DNA from 2 places in the Ensifer sp. ENS08 genome. Region 1 is predicted to be linked to the other one. Evidence: predicted binding sites of a transcription regulator. Region 1 holds the regulator's gene; the other holds the start of a gene.

The links. Region 1 encodes PhoB, which activates phosphate uptake and scavenging genes when phosphate is short. Its sites were predicted from a motif close to TGTCATNNANCTGTCAT; they were not measured.
Region 2: IB272_RS16305 (DUF1045 domain-containing protein) is a predicted target of PhoB. The motif match lies at 3,380-3,396, and genes of this name have one in related genera.

What each region holds. Positions count from the first base shown of each region.
Region 1 is NZ_JACVBF010000001.1:679,231-684,653, reverse strand. It holds gene pstA (phosphate ABC transporter permease PstA) at 1-472, shown strand, start outside; gene pstB (phosphate ABC transporter ATP-binding protein PstB) at 486-1,301, shown strand; gene phoU (phosphate signaling complex protein PhoU) at 1,352-2,065, shown strand; gene phoB (phosphate regulon transcriptional regulator PhoB) at 2,268-2,951, shown strand; gene IB272_RS03190 (GcrA family cell cycle regulator) at 3,019-3,540, opposite strand; gene IB272_RS03185 (aspartate aminotransferase family protein) at 3,962-5,161, shown strand; gene argF (ornithine carbamoyltransferase) at 5,266-5,423, shown strand, end outside.
Region 2 is NZ_JACVBF010000006.1:203,205-208,627, reverse strand. It holds gene IB272_RS16325 (ureidoglycolate lyase) at 1-297, opposite strand, end outside; gene uraD (2-oxo-4-hydroxy-4-carboxy-5-ureidoimidazoline decarboxylase) at 394-897, opposite strand; gene puuE (allantoinase PuuE) at 897-1,826, opposite strand; gene IB272_RS16310 (NUDIX domain-containing protein) at 2,020-2,481, shown strand; gene IB272_RS16305 (DUF1045 domain-containing protein) at 2,478-3,281, opposite strand; gene IB272_RS16300 (PRC-barrel domain-containing protein) at 3,507-3,896, shown strand; gene IB272_RS16295 (FAD-binding oxidoreductase) at 3,955-5,097, opposite strand; gene mnmD (tRNA (5-methylaminomethyl-2-thiouridine)(34)-methyltransferase MnmD) at 5,137-5,423, shown strand, end outside.

The sequences.
Region 1 (5,423 bases):
CAACTTCGCCGGCATGCCGCGCTCGGCAGCCGTCGTCGGCGGCTTCGTGCTGACGTTGATGACCCTGCCGACGATCATCATCGCCACCCGTGCGGCGTTGAAGGCGGTCCCGCCGTCGATCCGCTCGGCGGCCCTCGGTCTCGGTGCGTCGAAGATGCAGACCATCTTCCACCACGTGCTGCCGCTGGCAATGCCGGGCATCCTGACCGGCACCATCATCGGTCTTGCCCACGCGCTTGGTGAAACCGCGCCGCTGCTCCTGATCGGCATGGTCGCCTTCGTCGTCGATTTTCCCGGTTCGCCGATGGAACCGTCGACGGCACTGCCGGTGCAGATCTACATGTGGGCCAACGAGGCGGAACGCGCCTTCGTCGAGCGCACCTCCGGCGCAATCATCATTCTTCTCATCTTCCTGGTCGTCATGAACCTTGGAGCCATTCTGTTGCGACGTCGCTTTGAGCGCCGCTGGTAGTGAGGTAATTACTATGAACATCATGTCAGAAGCAGCAGTCGAGAAGGCTCTGGATCAGAAAATGAACACCGTGCCCTACAAGATGATCGGCAAGGATGTGTCGGTCTATTACGGCGAGAAGCGTGCGCTTTTCGACGTCAACCTCAACATCCGCGAGAACACGGTCACGGCGCTGATCGGACCTTCGGGTTGCGGCAAGTCGACCTTCCTGCGCACGCTGAACCGCATGAACGACACGATCGAGAACTGCCGCGTCACCGGCAAGATCACGCTCGACGAGGACGACATCTACGACCCGACGATCGACGTCGTCGAGCTTCGCGCCCGCGTCGGCATGGTCTTCCAGAAGCCGAACCCGTTCCCGAAGTCGATCTACGACAACGTCGCCTACGGCCCGCGGATTCACGGACTTGCCCGCACCAAGGCCGACTTTGACGAGGTGGTCGAGACCAGCCTGCAGAAGGCCGGTCTGTGGAACGAGGTAAAGGATCGTCTGCAGGAGCCCGGCACCGGCCTTTCCGGTGGTCAGCAGCAGCGTCTCTGCATCGCGCGTGCCGTCGCCGTCAGCCCGGAAGTCATCCTCATGGACGAGCCGTGCTCGGCTCTCGATCCGATCGCGACCGCCAAGGTCGAAGAGCTCATCCACGAGCTGCGCACGAACTTCACGATCGTCATCGTGACCCACTCGATGCAGCAGGCCGCCCGCGTTTCGCAGCGCACCGCCATGTTCCACCTCGGCAATCTCGTCGAGGAGAACGACACCGACAAGATGTTCACCAATCCGGATGACCAGCGCACCCAGGATTACATCATGGGCCGCTTCGGCTGAGGCCGCATAAGGCTGCAACAGTAACTGCAAAGCGCCCGTAAGGATCGACGATCATGTCCATGCATATCATGTCCGCCTATGACGAAGAACTGAAGTACCTGACGCGCCGCATCTCGGAGATGGGCGGCCTCGCCGAACAGATGGTCGCCGAGTCCGTTCGCGCGCTGGTCAACTCCGACCTGGCTCTCGCACAGAAGGTGATCTCGGACGACACCGTCCTCGACGACGCCGAGCGCCAGATCGGTGAGAAGGCGATCGTCACGATCGCCAAGCGTCAGCCGGTCGCCGCCGACCTGCGTGAGATCATGGGGTCGATCCGCATCGCCTCCGATCTGGAGCGCGTCGGCGACCTCGGCAAGAACACCGCCAAGCGCGTGATCGCGGTCGCCGGCTCCGGCATTCCGCGCAAGCTCGCCCGTGGCCTCGAGCATCTGGCAGAGCTCGCTCTCGTCCAGCTCAAGGAAGTGCTCGACGTCTACGCCTCGCGCTCGCCGGAAAAGGCCAACAGCATCCGCGAGCGTGACGAGGAGATCGACGCGATCTACACCTCGCTGTTCCGCGAGCTCTTGACCTACATGATGGAAGATCCGCGCAACATCACGCCCTGCACGCATCTTCTGTTCTGCGCCAAGAACATCGAGCGCATCGGCGACCACGCGACCAATATCGCTGAGACGATCTATTACATGGCGACGGGTGCTCAGCCGGAAGGCGAGCGTCCGAAGGATGACACCACGTCGACGCTGGGCTCGGTCAACGACTGAGCGCCAAGCGCGCCGTAAGCATGCATGCCCCTTGAAATCTGATCCGGTCGCGGCTTCGGTCGCGGCCCCGAATTCCTGTATCTGAAGCATGCGGTTTTCGCCCCGCCTTTGAAAACGGCGGATGTGCTCCAGATTTAGAGTGTCTGAGCGCCGGCCGGGCCGATGAGCCCAAAGGCCGCCCGCGGTAAGGAGACGTTACCTGATGTTGCCAAAAATCGCCGTAGTCGAAGACGAAGAGGCGCTGAGCGTTCTGCTGCGTTACAATCTGGAAGCCGAGGGCTTCGACGTCGATACGATCCTGCGGGGCGACGAGGCGGAGATCCGGCTTCAGGAGCGGCTGCCCGACCTGCTTATCCTCGACTGGATGCTGCCCGGTGTTTCCGGCATTGAACTTTGCCGTCGGCTGCGCCAGCGTCCGGAGACCGAACGTCTGCCGATCATCATGCTGACGGCGCGCGGCGAGGAAAGCGAGCGCGTCCGGGGTCTGGCGACGGGTGCCGACGACTACGTGGTCAAGCCCTTCTCGACGCCGGAGCTGATGGCGCGCGTCAAGGCGATGCTGCGCCGGGCAAAGCCCGAGGTGCTCTCGACGCTGCTTCGCTGCGGCGACATCGAACTCGACCGCGAGACCCACCGCGTTCATCGCCGCAGCCGCGAAGTGCGCCTCGGCCCGACCGAGTTCCGTCTTCTGGAGTTCCTCATGTCCTCGCCGGGCCGCGTCTTCTCTCGCTCGCAGCTTCTGGATGGCGTCTGGGGGCATGACATCTATGTCGACGAGCGCACCGTCGACGTGCATGTCGGTCGTCTGCGCAAGGCTCTGAACTTCTCGAACATGCCCGACGTCATCCGCACCGTTCGCGGCGCCGGCTATTCGCTCGAAAGCTGAGCGGTCTGAAAGTCGCCAACAAAAAAAGGGGCCGATCGGCCCCTTTTTATTGATGCGGTCCGGCTTCTCAGCGGGCCCTGCGGCGCTCGCCCGACGGCTGGTAGGCCAGCCGCGCATGGAAGGTGCAGTAAGGCGAGGCTTCCGGGGAATCGTTGCCGCAGAAGTGAAACTCTTCCTTCAGCGGGTCGCCGATCGGCCACTTGCAGGTGCGCTCGGTGAGCTGGGTCAGCTCGAGGCGGCGCGACATCGGCACGACTACGTCGGTCCGGGTGCTGAAATCCTGCTCGGCAACGAGATCGACTTCGATTTCTTCCTTGAGAACGACAGCGCCGGCCGCGCGTGCAACCGGGCGGGTCGAAACGCGCGAAGCGTAGTTCGGTGCGCGCGGTGCCGAAGTCGGGCGCTTCGGACGGGCTGCCGTCGTGGTGCTGCCGCCGGCCTTGGCGCGACCTGGCAGGCTCAGGCGGTGAACCTTGCCGATGACAGCGTTACGGCTGACGCCGCCGAGCTGCGCCGCGATCTGGCTTGCGCTCAGGCCCTCGGACCAAAGCTTCTTCAGTTTCTCCACCCGCTCGTCAGTCCAGTTCATTTCTGCACTCTCCGTTCTCAGCGTTGGGGATGGCAGAATCCCTCACCGCACCCCGGTTAAACCCCGGGGTTGCAAACGCGATAACTCTTTTGGTGACTAGGTCCGCCGCATGCGTCTAGTAATTGAATGTTAACGTACTGACCGCTGGACTCTGTGGCAAGAGTCCCGGGAATCAGGCCGAATCGATTTCGTAGTTTTCCCCAACTTGCTCGGCCAGCGTTGCATTTTTGCAAGCCCTCCCGGACGATTTTTCTGCTGCCAGGAATCGACCCTTCATGTTGCGCTGCAAGGCTTGGTTTTGTTGACATTGCAGCGCGAAATGGGAATAGTGCCTGCGCCGCCGAAAGGCGGCATTTTTGATTTTTATCGGCCCGCGTGAGGCGCGGGATCGATGTCGATCTGGAGTGAAGGAGAGCCTCGCATGACTGCAACCACGCCGCTTTACGATACCTACATGCGTGCGCCGTTGCGTTTCGAGCGAGGAGAGGGCGCCTGGCTGATCGCTGAAGACGGCACGCGTTATCTCGATTTCGGTGCCGGCGTTGCCGTGAACTCGCTCGGCCACGCGCACCCGCACCTGGTCGAAGCGCTGAAGGCGCAGGCCGACAAGGTCTGGCACCTGTCCAACCTTTATGAAATTGCGGGCCAGGAAAGCCTCGGCCGCCGGCTGACGGCGGTGACCTTTGCCGACAAGGTCTTCTTCACCAATTCGGGCGCGGAAGCGCTGGAATGCGCCATCAAGACGGCACGGCGTTACCACTTCTCCAAGGGCCACCCGGAGAAGTTCCACGTCATCACCTTCGAAGGCGCCTTCCACGGCCGCACGATCGCGACGATCGCCGCCGGTGGTCAGCAGAAATACATCGAAGGTTTCGGGCCGAAGGCGCCGGGCTTCTACCAGGTTCCGTTCGGCGACATCGCCGCGGTCAAGAATGCGATTACCGAGGAAACCGCAGCGATCCTGATCGAGCCGATCCAGGGCGAGGGCGGCATCCGTCCGGCGACCAAGGAGTTCATGCAGGAACTGCGCGCGCTCTGCGACGAGTTCGGCCTGCTCTTGATCCTCGACGAGGTCCAGACCGGCGTCGGCCGTACCGGCAAGCTGTTTGCCTATGAATGGGCGGATATCCGTCCGGATATCATGGCGGTCGCCAAGGGTATCGGCGGTGGCTTCCCGTTCGGCGCCTGCCTCGCGACTGAGGAAGCCGCATCTGGTATGGTGGCGGGCACGCATGGCTCCACATATGGCGGCAACCCGCTGGCCATGGCCGTCGGCAACGCCGTGCTCGACGTCGTTCTGGCCGACGGATTCCTGACGCATGTGCGCGATGTCGCGCTGGTCTTCCGCCAGGGCCTTGCGTCGCTCAAGGACTGCTTCCCTGATGTCATCGAGGACATCCGCGGCGACGGTTTGATGCTGGGCATCAAGGTGAAGGGCCCTTCGGCCGATCTGCTGAAGGAAATCCGCGCCGAAAAGCTCCTGGCCGTGCCGGCGGGCGAAAATGTGCTGCGTCTGCTGCCGCCGCTGACCGTGACGGCGGAAGAGGCGCGCGAGGGGCTCGCACGTATCGAACGCGCCGCCGAGGCGGTTCGCAAGGCAAGCGGCAACGCCGCGGCCTGAAGGTAGCGACCCAGGGACGACTAAGGCGTTAGAATGACCTTCGTGCGGGCACGTCGATAGCGTGCCGCACCAGGGACCGATTTTTCAGACAGGAACCGAGTACGATGGCAGGCACCAGACATTTTCTCGATCTTTCGGCCATGACGGCCGCCGACCTTCGGACGATCATCGACGATGCGCGCGTCCGAAAGGCGGCGACCAAGGCCGGAACTGCCGAGAAGCCGCTCGCCGGCAAGATGCTGGCGATGATCTTCGAAAAGCC
Region 2 (5,423 bases), on a different contig from region 1:
GTCGTCCGCCACCACGACGAGCCATGGGCGGTCATCGAGCGGCGAAAAGCTCTGGCTGCCGAGCGGGTGGCGCTCCATCATCGTCACCGAATAGGGGAAAGACCGCGGCTGGCCGCGGAAGATGTTGATGATGACATTGGCGCCGTCGCCGACGACATCGGCACGCGCAAGACCGTGGAAACGTTCCGTGTTGCCGCCGTTGATGTGGCGCATCGTTGCGGGATCGGCTTCGATGATGGTGCCGAAGGGAGCGAAGGCCTCGCGTGTCAGCGGTTCGATTTTGAGCAGGCGCGACATTATGCGGAGACCTCGCAAGACGATTTTGCGCTTGCGGATGTCCGATCCAGTTCGAGGGCCCTCCTCATGAGCGGGGACAGGCATCGAACGGTTTTGTCAGGCATTTTCGTCTCCAGGAATCATCGACTGCAGGCGCAGGCGGGCGATTTTCTCGACCTGTGCGCAAGCGGTTTCAAATTCCTCTTCGGGCGAATTGTCAATGCGGCTTTGGAAGGAGGCAAGAATTTGCCCCTTGGTCAGCCCCTTCACCGCGATGATGAAGGGGAAGCCGAATTTTTTCGTGTAGGCGTCGTTGAGCGCGGTGAAGCGCTCATGCTCCTCTGGTGTCAGTCGGTCGAGGCCGGCAGACGCCTGCTCTGCCGTCGAGTCCGCCGTCAGCTTACCGGCGATCGCCAGCTTGCCGGCAAGATCGGGGTGCGCGCGCAGCACCTGCATCTTCTCGCGCGGCAGCGCCGTGCGAAAGGCCTGGCAGAGCGCCGAATGCACCGTGCCCGCCGTCAGCCCGGTCGCCGCGGCTCGGTCGTAGGCGCGTTCGGCAACCCAGGGCGAGTGCTCGAACACGCCACCGAAACGGGCAACGAAGGCATCACGGTCGGTCATCAGAGCGCCCCTTCCGGCTTGTGGTGCTGGTACCAATGGTTGGCGATGTCAATGCGACGCGGCACCCAGACCTTGTCGTGCGACATGACGTAGTCGATGAAGCGAGCGAGCGCAGCAGCGCGGCCCGGGCGGCCGACGAGACGGCAGTGAAGGCCGATATTCATCATCTTGGCGTCGCCCTGGCGACCTTCCTCGTAGAGCACGTCGAATGTGTCCTTGAGGTAGCTGAAGAACTGGTCGCCGCTGTTGAAGCCCTGCGGCGTCGCAAAGCGCATGTCGTTGGCATCAAGCGTATAGGGAATGATCAGGTGCGGCTTGTCGGCCGAAAGACCCGGCACCCAGTAGGGCAGTTCGTCGGCGTAGCTGTCGCAGGAGTAAAGGAACCCGCCTTCCTCCAGCACCAGCTTCAGCGTATTGGCCGAAGGCTTGCCCTGGTAGATGCCGAGCGGCCGCTCGCCGGTGAGCTCCGTGTGCAGGCGGACGACTTCGCGGATATGCTCGCGTTCGACCTCTTCCGGCACGTCCTTGTATTCCAGCCAGCGCAGACCGTGGCTGGCGATTTCCCAGCCGGCTTCCTTCATGGCAGCGACCGCTTCCGGATTGCGCGCCATGGCCTGCGTCACGCCATAGACGGTCAGCGGGACGTTGCGGCTGGTGAACATGCGCCACAGCCGCCAGAAGCCGGAACGGGCACCGTATTCGTAGATCGATTCCATGTTGAGGTTACGCTGGCCAGCCCAGGGCTGCGCGCCGACAATTTCCGACAGCAGGCACTCGGACGCTGGGTCGCCATCGAGAATGCAGCTTTCGCCGCCCTCTTCGTAGTTCAGCACGAACTGCACGGCGATGCGCGCATCGCCCGGCCAGTTTGCCTTCGGCGGATTGCGGCCGTAGCCAACGAGGTCGCGCGGATACTTAGTCTCAGACATCAAATCACCCTTCGAATTTTTAGGAACGGTATCACCGCCGACCGGATTGTCGATACCGAAATGACGTGAGGCAGGGCAGCGGCAGCGCCACGGCCCTGACGGAAATTACCAGAAAAATTCGGCTGAGCCCGAGGTTGAGAGATTTTTCGAAACAGCGTTGAATGGATCGGCAAGGACAACGGCCCTCATCGAGATGAAATCCTACATTCAAGCGCTCCGCGAAAAAGTCGGTTCCGGCCTGCTTCTCTGCCCGTCAGTGGCGGCCGTCATTGTCGATTCCGATGGCCGGGTCCTCTTGCAGGAGAAAGCAAGTGGCGAAGGCTGGAGCCTGCCGGCCGGCGCGATCGAGCCGGGCGAGACGCCTGTCGATGCGGTCATCCGCGAGGTCATGGAGGAAACCGGCTATCCGGTCTCGGTCGAGCGGATACTGGGCGTCTTCGGCGGAGAAGCGTTTCGCTACACCTACCCGAACGGCGACCACGTCGAATATGTGGTTACCCTCTATCGATGCCGGATCGTCGGTTCCCAGCAGCCGATCACCGATGGCGAAACGAAGTCGCTGCGCTACTTCGCGCCGGCGGACATGCCGGATCTCGGCCTGCCCTATCCGAAAGCGCTGCTCTTTGCAGCTTCGCCCGCGTCCGTTTCCGGTTAGCGCTGCGCCATCAGCGCAGCGACGATCAGCGGCAGCGGCCGGACCGCGCCTTGCGGCGCCAGCGACGGATCGGCGGCGGCCCGCTTCGCCCGCTCTGCGCGCGTGTTCGTCGAGATCTTGCCGAGCGGGTGCTGTGAATGCACCCGCATGGGTGCGCCCGTCTCCTGCTCGACAAACAGCGCAAGGCTGCCGATCGAAAGCGGTTTTGATAGGCAGGGCTCGAACAGGTCGCGAAGCGGCGCCTCGACTCGCCGCATCGCGTCTGGCGCAAGCGGACCGGTCAGCATCATGTGGAAACGGTATTCGTCCATCACATGCGGATCGCCCCAACGGTGCAGGTTGGAGAACTGTGGCGCGGTCAGCCGATCCGGATCGGAGCGCTCGATCTCGTCTTCGCTGAGCGGCGCGCGGAAGGCGTCGAACTCCTGGACGACGTTGGCCGCAAGCAGATGCATGGCCGTGCTCGGCACCTGCGGCATCAGCCCGAAGCATCGGCCGATGCGGGCGACCTCCAGGCGATCGATTTCGAACGGAGTCTGGGCGCCGGCAAAATGCATCAGCGCCTTCAGAAGCTTCGGTTCCGTCATGTCCGGATGCAGGCGGAACGGCGACATCATCACTGCATGAAAGCCGAAGCGTCGCGGAACCGCCGTGTGATAGGCGACATCCGCGGCGCTCAAGCCCGCGACCGAAGGCAATTCGGCAGGTTCCCCGGAATAGACATTGCGCCCCAGCCAGCTTGCAGCGGTCGCGGAAAGCGGGTCGGCCATCGGCGGCGTAAAACAAATGGCATAGCGCATCGGCTGGCTCCGGGTATCCGTCAGCGCAGGATGAGCAATAGCTGCGGTTTTCCGCCCTCACCCCGACTTGTCCAATGGCCGCGTCTTAGGTGATTTGCGTGACAGATTGACGAAGTCGGCCGGGGATGCGCGCGGCAGCGGTACGAACGTCACCCCTCGTTTTTCGGAACCATCCGGCCCATCACCCGTTCCTAAAAGGTAGGAAAACAAGGATGGAGAAGAAGCGTGACCTATCACAATGCGAACCTTCAGGACGCCCGGATCAAGGAGACCCACGACCTGATCGCAAGCGACAAGGTTGAAGGCACGAGGGTCTATGGCCCCGACGACAAACACATCGGCTCGATCGAGCGCGTGATCATCGAGAAGCGCAGCGGGCGCGTCGCCTATGCGGTGCTCGGCTTCGGCGGTTTTCTCGGCCTCGGCGAAGACCACTATCCATTGCCTTGGGCAAAGCTGACCTATGACGAGAAGCTCGGCGGCTATCGCACTGATGTGACTCGCGATCAGGTCGAAAACGCGCCGAAATATCACGGCACCGAAGAATACGACTGGAACGCGGAAAACGGACGCCGTGTCTACGGTTACTACGGCGTGCCGCCCTACTGGATGTAATGCCTGACTTTCGATCTTTCGGGTCCCGCCTCGGGCGGGGCCCTTCGCATGTCCGGCCCTAAAGACGTTTCTCGCGAAGTGCGGCTATGTGATTCCGACAGAAGAAAGAATCGGGAATATCGATCGCCGGAGAACCGGCGATCTCTTCGACGACGAAACGCGCCAGGCGGTGGGCGATGCCGAAGCTCACCTTGAACCCGCCGGTCAGGACCGAGACGTTCGGATGGTCCGGATGTCGGCCTGCCATCGGCTCGCGCCCCGTCGCTTTCGGGCGCAACCCTGCCCATCGCTCCACCACCTCGGCACCCGCCAGGCGCGGCGCGAGCGCTACGGCGCGCCGAAGCAGCTCATCCAGCTGCTCGTCCGTCGACAGGGGATCGGCAAAACTGTTTTCGCTGGTGCTGCCGACCGCCACACGTCCGTCGTCATGCGCGATGATGTAAACGCCGTCGGCAAAGATCACCGGAAGCGCCGGATCGATCTCCGCCCGCAGCAGTGCCGCCTGCCCCTTGACAGCCGTGCCGCTCGTTTCCGCCAGCGGCACCGACACGTCGTCGATCAGTTGAAAACTGCCGACGCCGGCCGCGATGATGCAATGCTCGAAATCGATCCGGGTGCCATCGTCGAGTTCGACCCGGCCGCGTTCCGGCTCGATCCGGCGCACGCCCCTGCCCTCGTCTAAATAGGCGTTCGGTGCCTGCAGGAGCGCTGTGCGGAGCGCAGCAAGCATGCGACGCGGCGAAACCCGTGCGGCGAGCGTGTCGAAGACCATGCCATGCGCCGCCGCGGCAGCACCCGGCCAGCCCTCAGGCCCGTCGTCCTTCACGTGCCAGTGGAACTGCCTGTCGGCCGCGCGCCAATGGCTCCGTGCATCCTGCTCGTGCCGGAGGGCGATATCGCGCAGGTGAGGCCTGGCAAGCGGGATCAAACGACCTGTCCGCCGATAGCCGGTCGAAAGGCCTGTCTCCGCCTCGAGCGCCGCGATCTCTTCCTCGAGCGTCACAAGCGCGTCGAATTGGAACTGCTTCTTATCGTTCCAGCGATCCGGCATATGCGGCATGAGCGCGCCCAAAAGGCCACCGCTGGCGCCTGCACCGATCGCTTGTTGCTCGACGACCCGCACGGTCATGCCCCTGCGCGTGGCGCAAATGGCGGCCCACAGCCCCATGATGCCGCCGCCGACGACCAAAAGCTCGCTCATCGATTGACCTTCTCCGGCCGGCGGATTATCGCCTTGGCCATGACAGGATCCGCAGACCCGATCGAGCCCCCGGCGCACCAGAACCTTGATTGGCACGAGGGCGATATGCCCTATTCCCGGGAGTTTGGCGATCACTTTTATTGCCGCACCGACGGGCGGCTGGAGTGCGGCCACGTCTTCCTGTCGGGCAACGGCCTGCCCGATCGTTGGGTCGGTGCGGGCACCTTCCGCATCGGCGAACTCGGCTTCGGTACCGGGCTCAATTTCTGCGAGACGTGGCGCCAGTGGAAGATGACCGCGGCCGCTGGCGACCAGTTGCAGTTCGT